2 regions of the Pseudomonas sp. TE6283 genome follow, and region 1 is predicted to be linked to the other one. Evidence: riboswitches for the same ligand, from Rfam matches in the RefSeq annotation. Region 1 holds a riboswitch; the other holds the start of a gene.
The links. A riboswitch is a leader RNA that binds a small molecule or an ion and turns the genes downstream of it on or off. The one in region 1 is predicted to bind cobalamin.

Region 2: linked by a shared signal. The riboswitch ahead of ACVWZ5_RS12345 (CbtB domain-containing protein) and the one ahead of ACVWZ5_RS00580 (TonB-dependent receptor plug domain-containing protein) in region 1 are both predicted to bind cobalamin.

What each region holds. Positions count from the first base shown of each region.
Region 1 is NZ_JBSSDH010000001.1:128,681-133,527, reverse strand. Features, by position in the region: gene ACVWZ5_RS00590 (TonB-dependent receptor) at 1-2,136, opposite strand, end outside; gene ACVWZ5_RS00585 (DUF2946 family protein) at 2,208-2,597, opposite strand; cobalamin riboswitch at 2,734-2,926, shown strand; gene ACVWZ5_RS00580 (TonB-dependent receptor plug domain-containing protein) at 3,017-4,847, shown strand, end outside.
Region 2 is NZ_JBSSDH010000007.1:167,109-171,955, forward strand. Features, by position in the region: gene cobN (cobaltochelatase subunit CobN) at 1-1,228, opposite strand, end outside; gene cobW (cobalamin biosynthesis protein CobW) at 1,232-2,299, opposite strand; cobalamin riboswitch at 2,400-2,599, opposite strand; cobalamin riboswitch at 2,661-2,880, shown strand; gene ACVWZ5_RS12345 (CbtB domain-containing protein) at 2,983-3,168, shown strand; gene ACVWZ5_RS12350 (CbtA family protein) at 3,179-3,874, shown strand; gene ACVWZ5_RS12355 (cobalamin biosynthesis protein) at 3,874-4,275, shown strand; gene cobM (precorrin-4 C(11)-methyltransferase) at 4,305-4,847, shown strand, end outside.

The DNA of each region.
Region 1 (4,847 bases):
AGCCACTTCCAGGCTGCGCGGCTCACCCAGGTAGTACTGGGTGTTGGTCTGGTGGATGAAGCGCGCATAGACCTCGTCGGTGAGGTTGCGCAGCCGCGCGCTGAGCTGCACGTGCTGGTCCAGGTCGTGGGTCATCGACAGTCCGTAGACGGTGTACGACGGCACCCAGGCGGTGTTGGCGGTGTTCGCGTACACCGACGACACATAACGGGCGTCGGCGCCGACCTGCCAGCCCGGCGCCAGGTCGTAGGTCAGCCACAGGTTGGCGACCCGGTCGGGGATGTTCACCGGGTGCTTGCCCTTGCGCGAGTACACCACGCCGCCGATGGTTTCGTTGAACTCGTCGTACTCGGCGTTGACCCAGCTGAAGTTGCCCGCCGCCAGCAGCTTGGGCGTGACCTTGAACGAGGCCGCCAGCTCGATGCCGGTGGAGGTCTGCTGGCCCGCCTGCTCGGTGGTGTTGGGCACGGTCGAGGAGGGCACCGAGATGTTCTTGCGCACGATGCGATAGGCCGCCGCGGTGGCCGAGCCGCGCCCGTCGAGGAAGTCGAACTTGCTGCCCACTTCCACCTGGCGTCCGGTGCTCAGGTCGAAGTCGCCGACCTGGCTGAGCGAGGCGCCAGTGAGCGAGCCGCCTGGCGGCTCGGCCGAGGTGCTGTACTGGGTGTACAGGCTGACATTGGACGTCAGGTCGTAGACCAGGCCCAGGCGCCCGGTGAAGGCGTCCCAGCGCCGGTCCAGCTTGGCTCGGGTCACGTGGTCGACCACGTCGAAGTCGATATGGTCGTAGCGCAGCGCGGTGATCAACGACAACTGGTCGGTCAGGCGGGTGCGGTTTTCGACAAAGCCCGCCGTGGTGTCGGTGGTGGTGCTGCGGCCTTTGGCGCGCGGCGCGTCCATACCGGGGATGTCGAGGAAGTGGTCGGGCTGGAAGCCATTTGGGTCGATGATGTCGAAGGCACCTTTGGACAGCGGATAGGCGGTCTGCTGGTTGCGGCTGTAGTCCACGCCGAACGCCCAGTCGCTGGCCAGATCGAACAGCTGGCCTTGATGGGTCAGTTCGGTGCGATTGCCGTTGACCTCCTGGTCGTGGCGCTGGCGGTAGCCACCAGAGCGGGCGATGTTGGTGTTGCCGGCGTTGTAGCGATACACCTCGAGGTTGCGATAATCACGCTGGCCGTTGTAGTGATAGAAGGTGTTGCGCAGCTGGTTGCTGTCGTCGATGCGGTAGTCGGTGATCGAGCGTAGCCAGCGCGTGCGCTGCTCGTAGCGGCCGTCTTCGACGTTGTAGTTGTTGAAGCGATTGTGCTTGTCGATGTGCAGGGTGCCGACCGCCGGCTGCAGCACCGGCGTGCCCCAGTACGGGCTGTCTTCCTTCTCTTCCAGGTACTCGATGGCCAGGGTGTGCGAGAGCTGCTCGTTGATGTCGCTGAGCAGCGAGAAGGCCAGGTTGCCGGCACCGTTCTCCTGGCGGTCGATGTAGCCATTGGTACTGGTGCGGCTGTAGTCGAGCCGCGCGTAGTGGCGCGGGCCGTCGCCGCTGTTGAGCGCCTTGTTGAAGCCGACCGAGGTTTCCATCGTGTCGTAGCGGCCGTAGCTGACGCGTCCTTCGAAGCTGTCCTCGTCGCGGTTGGCCAGCTTGGTGATCATGTTCAGGCTGCCGCCGACCGCGCCACTGCCGTTGAGGAACGACGAGGGGCCGCCGAGCAGTTCGACGCGGTCGTAGATCCATGCGCCAACCGGGCGCGCCGTGGCGCCGTACTGCAGGTTGATGCCGTTGAACAACTGGCTGACCTGGGCGCCGTTGAAACCACGGTAAGACACGTAGCCGCCCCAGCCGGGCGGTGCCGAGGCGTTGACCCCGGGCAGGGCGTTGGCGGCGTCCTGGAAGTTGCGCGCGCCGATGCGTTCCATGGTCTTGCGGTCGGCGACGCTGACCGAGGCGGGGTTTTCGCGGGCGCTGAGGTTCAGTCGCGAGCCGCTTTCGATCGGGCGATCGAGGTCGAGCGTGGTGGCTTCTTTGGGTTGGTCGGCGGTGGCCGTGACGTTGCTGGCGGGCAGGGTCAGGGTGTCATCCTGCGCCCAGGCGCAGGTTGCGCTGCCTACGAGCAGCGCCAAAGTGGTCATGCGGAACATGCAAGGCTTCCTGGCTGAAATCGGTGGGCGCACGCCCGCTGCCGATCAGGCAGTACTTGGGCGTGGCGATGTCAGAACGCGAGAAGCGAAGCGGGGGAGGCGCGCGGATTGACCAGGGGCCAGCGCTGCTTGGGCAGGGGCGGCGCGGGTTGTCTGGGTAAGGGTTTGCTCGACTCCCCGGCGAGCAGGGCCAGCAGGCCGAAGAACACCGCCAGCAGGGTGGCGCTGAACAGGCTGGCGATCACGCAGTCGCCGCCGGCAGGCAGCACCGGGTCGGTGATGTCCTGGTCGCCCTTGAACACGCCGCTGCTGTCGGCCGCGCACCAGGCGGCGTCATCCAGGCCGGCCAGGCGCAAGCCTGCCATCTGTCCATGGCCCAGGGCGCACAGCAACGAGCCGAACAGGATGCTGAAATACAGCACCCAGGCGACTTGCGATCGTGTGTGGCGGGCCAGCTTCATCGGCAAAGCTCGAAGGGAATGGGGTGGGCGAGCGGATTCTACAACTTTTGACACATCTGCCTAGAGCGTTCTGGCGATAAAAAGCATTCGAAACGATTCGCCTGCCTGGCTTGACGCCTCTGGGCCCCAGGTGTTCAGATGCCGACCGATTTCAGGTGTCCCATGCCGCCGCGCATGGGGTGAAACGGGAAACCGGTACGAGTCCGGTGCTGCCCCCGCAACGGTATGCAAGTGATGCCTCCAACAGACCACTGTGGCCAATGCGCCATGGGAAGGTGAGGGCGTCTAGTCTTGCGAGCCCGGAGACCGGCCTGGAATGTGGTAGGCAAACTCCTGCGGTGGGCGGGCATGGGCCGGTATTGGCGTGTGCGCGATCCGTGCTCCTGCGTGCTTCTGCGAAAGTCACTTTCGAGAAGAGCATGATTGCTGTGATTCACTCACGACGTTTCTCCCCCAAGGCCCGGACCCTGCTTCTGGGATGCCTGGCCAGCCCCCTGGCACTGGCCGAAAACGCCCCCCTGGTCCTCGACCAGCAGATCGTCGCCGCGCCGTCGGTGGAGTCGACCACCGTCGCCGCCATGGCCCAGTACGGCAGCAAGGTCGAGATCGTCAGCCGTGAGCAGATCGAGCGCGCCGGCCCCGGCGCCGACATCACCCGGGTGATGCAGATGTTCATCCCCGGCTTCTACGTCGCGCCGAAGAATGGCCCGTTCGACTACGGCACCTACTCGCTGCTCGGCGGGCGTAACGACGACACCCTGATCCTGCTCGACGGCGTGCGCCTGAACAACCGCCTGTACGGCGGCCTGTACCTGGACACCCTGCCGGCCAACGCGGTGGAGCGCATCGAGGTGCTCAAAGGCGGCCAGAGCCTGTTATTCGGTACCCAGGCGGTGGCAGGGGTGATCAATATCGTCACCCGCAGCCCGCAGAACCGCGAGGCTTCGGGTGAGGTCAACCTGGGCCTGGACAGCTTCGCTGGCAGCAGCAAGGACGCCCGCGTCGAGCGGATCTTCAGTAACGGCTTCGGCGACCTGGGCCTGCTGGCCTATGTCAGCCACAACGTCTCCGACGGCTACCAGCCGTTTCGCAACCGCGACTACAGCGGCAACGTCAGCGACAAGAAACGCGGCTACGAGGTGACCACCTTCGGCGGCAAGGCGGTCCAGGCCTTCGGCGACGATGCGCGGCTGGAACTGTTCTACCAGTACACCGACGCCAACCTTGATTTCGCCCGGCCAGTGAACAACTACAAGACCACCAACGACCGCGTGCAGCAGATCGCCACGGCGACCTTCGAGCAGCGCCTCGACGAGCGCCTGAGCTACTTCATCAAGGGCCACGTCAACGATTGGGACACCCGCTACACACGGATCAACAACCGTGACGATGGCAGCCGCAACGTGGTCAACCACAACGACTACTGGGGCTTCACCGACTGGGGCGTGCAGGCCGAGGGCAAGGCCGAACTCGACGGCGGCCATGTGCTGGTGTTCGGTTCCGACAACCAGTGGTTCAAGGGCCAGGACGATGTGCTGGTGATCGACGACAACAAGGCCCAGGCCAATGCGCTGTATGCCCAGCTGCGGCCCAGGATCAAGGCCTTGCCGAACTGGCACCCGAGCCTTGGCGTGCGCCACGAGGCCATGAGCGGCGGCGACAGCGCCACCGTCGGCATGCTTACCTCGCTGTACGACCTGAACGACAACTGGCAACTGCGTGGCCAGTACGGCAGCGCCTACAAGCTGCCCAACGCCGAGCAGCTGTTCGTCAACGAGCCCGGCGACGAGATCGGCAATCGCGACCTCAAGCCCGAGAAGAGCCGCAACGCCGAGCTTGGCCTGGACTACCACGGCCTGCTGCTGGCGCGCGAATTCAGCGCCAGCGTCACTGTGTTCCGGCGCAAGATCACCGACCTGATCACCCTGGACGGCAGCCAGTGGGTGAACGGCCAGGGCCAGGTGCAGATGCGTGGTTTCGAGGCCGATGCACGTATCCTGCTCGACGACCAATGGAGCCTGCAGGCCGACATGACCCGTAACCTCACCGAGTCGCGCACCGGGGCGACGATCAACGACGTGCCGAGTTTCTTCGCCCGCTCGCGGCTCGGCTACGAATCGGCGGACCGCATGTGGGGTGCCGGAGGGGCCATTCGCTACATTCGCGATGTGGTCAGCTCCAAGGGCGTCGACTACGGCCATTACTCGGTGGTCGACGCCGATGCCTACCGCTATCTGGACGGTGCCCGCC
Region 2 (4,847 bases), on a different contig from region 1:
CGAGGATATTGAGCGCCGCGCCCGGCGTGTCCAGGCCGACGCCATTGCCGATGCGCCCGTCGCGGGTCGGGTAGTTGGCCAGCACCAGGGCCACGCGCTTTTCCTGGTTGTCCAGGCGCGCCAGGGTCACCCAGCGCCGTGCCAGTTCGGCGACGAAGTCCATGCGTTCGGGATGGGCCCGGTAGCAGACCACATCGGACTGGCTGCGCTCGCTGCGCCAGGCCAGGTCCTTGAAACTCACCGGCCGGGTGATGATACGCCCGTCCAGTTCCGGCAAGGCGATGTGCATCGCCAGGTCGCGGGCTCCCAGGCCCTGCTCGCTCTGCTCCCAGCCAGGCTGGTTGTCCTGGGCGCAGATCGCCTGCAGCACCGGCACATCGCGGCGCAGCGGACGCAGGTTGGGTTGCTCGGGACTGGACAGGGCGAAGCCTGTGGTGTTGATCACCACCTCGGCCTGCACCTCGTCGAGCCAGGCCTCGACCTGGTCCAGGCAGGCGCGTTCCTTCAGGCTGGCCACGGCAATGGGCAATGGATTCAGCCCGCAGGCCTGCAGGCGCTGGCAGAACACATCGATGAACGCCGTGTTGGCCGCCTGCAGGTGCGAACGGTAGAACAGCAACGGCGCCACCGGATGTTCCGGATTCCACTGGGCGTACCAGTCCTCCAGGCGCGCCGTGGCCTTGGCCGGGTGATAGACCGCCGTGCGCGGCAAGGGCTGCGGCTCATCCCACGGGTAATCACAACCCAGCCATTGGCTGGCCAGGCAGTTGAACAGGTTAACGGCGTTGGTCTTGCCGCCCTGGCGCAGGAAGTGCCAGAGGCGCTCGGCCTGTTCGCCGCGGACCGTGCCCAGGTCGGTAAGCTCAGGATCGGGGCGGTCGTCGCCGGGCACCAGGATCAGCTCGACCCCACGCCCCGCCAGTTCGACCAGTTGCTCGACACCATAGCGCCAGTAGCCGACGCCGCCATGCAGCGACACCAGGATCACCTTGGCATGGCGCAGCACCTGGTCGACATACAGGTCGACCGAGGCATGGTTCTGCACCTGCATCGGGTTGGCCAGGCGCACGCTGGGGAAGTGCGCCGGCAGCTGCTCGGCGGTTTCGGCGAGCAGCGCCAGGTGTGAATCACCGCTGCAGAGGATCACCAGGTCGGCGGGGGTCTGGCCGAGGTCGGCGATGCTGTCGTCCGGCACGAAGCCGCCGGGTTGGGTCCGCAGCAGGTGCATGGATCAGGCGCCCAGGGCCTGGCGCAGGCGCGCTTCCAGCTGTGCGGCGTCCAGCGCCTGGCCAATCAGCACCAGGCGAGTGATGCGTGGTTCATCGCTGCGCCAGGCGCGGTCGAAATGCTTGTCGAAGCGGGTGCCCACACCCTGGATCAGCAGGCGCATCGGCTTGCCTGGAATCGCGGCGAAACCCTTGGCGCGCAGGATGCCGAACTCGGTGACCAACTGGGTCAGGGCGTCGAGCAGCAGGCTCTCGTCGGCCTCGGGCAGATCGATGGAGATCGAGTCGAAGGCGTCGTGGTCATGGTCGTCATGGTCATCGCCGTCGTGATGCGAGTCGTGATGGGTACGGCGACCATCGATATGCGCCTCGGACTCGGCGCCCACGCCCAGCAGCACTTCCAGCGGCAGGCGACCACTGCTGGCCTCGATCACCTTGACCGCCGGCGGCAGCTCCTCGGCCACTTCGGCACGGACCTTGGCCAGGCCCTCGGTGTCGATCAGATCGGCCTTGTTCAGCACCACCAGGTCGGCGCTGGCCAGCTGGTCGGCGAACAATTCATGCAGCGGCGACTCATGGTCGAGATTGGGGTCGAGCTTGCGCTGGGCATCGACCTGCTCCGGGTAGGCGGCAAAGGTGCCGGCAGCCACGGCCGGGCTGTCGACCACGGTGATCACCGCGTCGACGGTGCAGGCGTTGCGGATTTCCGGCCATTGGAAGGCCTGTACCAGCGGTTTGGGCAAGGCCAGGCCGCTGGTCTCGATAAGGATGTGGTCGAGGTCGCCGCGACGGGCCACCAGCTCGCGCATCACCGGGAAGAACTCTTCCTGCACGGTGCAGCACAGGCAACCGTTGGCCAGCTCATAGACGCGGCCGTTGGCCTCTTCCTCGGTGCAGCCGATGCTGCACTGCTTGAGGATCTCGCCGTCGATGCCCAGCTCGCCGAACTCATTGACGATCACCGCGATGCGGCGGCCCTGGGCGTTGTCGAGCATATGGCGCAGCAAGGTGGTCTTGCCCGAGCCGAGGAAGCCGGTAACGATGGTGACGGGAAGCTTGGCCAGTGTTTTCATGTCGCGATGCCCTTGGCAGCAATGGCGCGGGCATGCAGGACGACAGCCACGGCCCTGCCGGCCTGGCGCGTTCGCCACCGGATCACCCCGCCCGGTTGAAAGTCGAAAACGTCACGAGGCAGGTCTCCTGGCTCGCACCGCTGCGGCTCGCCGGCCGGTGGGCCGGCGCCTTCCCGCGCGCCTGCGCAGTGGCTGTGCCGAACCCTTCAGTGCTTACAGTTGCGGGGGCAGCCGCGGCTTGTACCGCGTTCCCGTCTTAGCTCGGGCCAACGCCCGAGAACCTCGCAGCGGCAAGGCTACGCAGTGCCTGCCTGGCGGTCAACCGCCACGGCGATTGACGCGGGCCCGGCCCCGTGATTTGCTAGCGCATTGCGTTCAGGTGCCCCCGACGGGGGTGAAACGGGAAACCGGTGCGTCGCGTGTCCACTCCAGGAGCCGACAAGGCCGGTGCTGCCCCCGCAACGGTAAGCGAGAGAAGCGTCCGGACCACTGTGCCAACAGCAAGGCATGGGAAGGTGACGCGCCACGGAGTCCTGCTCCACCTCGCCAGCCCGGAGACCGGCCTGACACGTGCTCACAGTACACCCCGCGGTGGGCGGGCGTCGTCGTATCACCTGGGCCAATCGTGCCCGGGGTCGTCGCGCATGCCCGTTGCCACAACAAAAGCAGCAGAGGAACGCGTCATGCCCATCACCAGCGCCAAACACAGTATCGCCACCCCCGTCAGCCTCAGCCAGCGACTGATCATCGCGGTCGGCGCCAGCCTGCTGGGCCTGTGCCTGGTGTACTTCGCCGGTTTCTCGCACATCGAGGCAGTGCACAACGCCGCCCACGATACCCGCCACAGCGCCGCCTTCCCCTGCCACTGAGTAAACCCGCATGATTACGCGTCTCGCCCGTACCGCGGGTTTCAGCGGCCTGCTCGCGGCCCTGTTGCTGACCCTGCTGCAGAGCTTCTGGGTCGCCCCACTGATTCTCCAGGCGGAAACCTACGAGTCCGCCGCCCCGGTCGCCGAACACCATGAGCACGGCGACGCCGCCGCGCCCCACGAGCATGAGCACAGCGCCGAAGCCTGGTCGCCGGAAGACGGCTGGCAGCGCGTGCTGTCCACCACCGGTGGCAACCTGGTGGTCGCCGTCGGTTTCGCCCTGATCCTGGTCGCCCTCTACAGCCTGCGTGAACCGAACCGCGTGGCCACCGGCGCGCTGTGGGGCCTGGCCGGCTTCGCCGTGTTCTGCCTGGCGCCGACCCTGGGCCTGCCCCCGGAGCTGCCCGGCACCGCCGCCGCCGACCTTGGCCAGCGCCAGAACTGGTGGATCGGCACCGCTGCGGCCACCGCCGCCGGCCTGGCATTGCTGGTGTTCGCCCGGCACTGGCTGTTCAAGGCGCTGGGTGTCGCCCTGCTGGTGATCCCGCACCTGATCGGCGCGCCACAGCCGGCCGTGCATGAAAGCCTTGCGCCGCAAGCCCTCGAGACCCAGTTCAAGATCGCCTCGTGGCTGACCAACGCCGCGTTCTGGCTGGCCCTGGGCCTGCTCAGCGCCTGGCTGTACCGTCGCTCCAGCCAGGCCTGATGCGCGACCTGCCTGCCCAGCCGGCGTTGTACGCCGGCTTTGGCTGTCGCCGTGGCTGCCCGGTGGAGACGCTGGCAGTGCTGCTGCGCCAGACCTTCACCCGCAACGCCCTGCCCCTCTCGGCCCTGCGCGCCATTGCCAGCATCGAGCCCAAGGCCCGCGAGCCCGGCCTGCTGGCACTGGCCGAACGCCTGGGGCTGCCGTACATCTGTTTCGACGCCGCGCACCTGCTGGTCTTCGAACCGCAGCTCAGCCAGCGTTCACCCACGGCGTACGCGCAGACCGGCTGCTGGGGCGTCGCCGAAAGCGCCGCACTGGCCCTGGCCGGCGACCATGGCCGCCTGCACGTGCCGAGGCAGGTCCTCGGCAGCGCTACCCTGGCCCTGGCCATCGGCGGATAGTCCGCCACTCTTCTATACAAGGAACCCCCATGACGGTCTATTTCATCGGCGCCGGCCCCGGCGATCCCGAGCTGATCACGGTCAAGGGCCAGCGCCTGATCCGCCAGTGCCCGGTGATCGTCTATGCCGGCTCCCTGGTCCCCGCCGCCGTGCTGGAAGGTCACCAGGCGCACACGGTAATCAACAGCGCCGAACTGCACCTGGAGCAGATCGTCGAGGCGATGCGCCAGGCTCACGCCAACGGCGAGGACGTGGCGCGCGTGCACAGCGGCGACCCCAGCCTGTACGGCGCCATCGGCGAGCAGATTCGCCACTTGCGTGAACTGGGCATCGACTACCAGATCGTCCCCGGCGTCACTGCCACGGCTGCCAGTGCCGCGCTGCTCGGCTGTGAGCTGACCTTGCCCGATGTGGCGCAGACCGTGATCCTCACCCGTTATGGCGACAGTTCACCGATGCCGGCCGGTGAGCAACTGGCGGACCTGGCCCGCCACGGTAGTACCCTGGCCATCCACCTGGGCGTGCGCCACCTGTCCCGCATCATCGAGGACCTGCTCCCGCATTATGGCGCC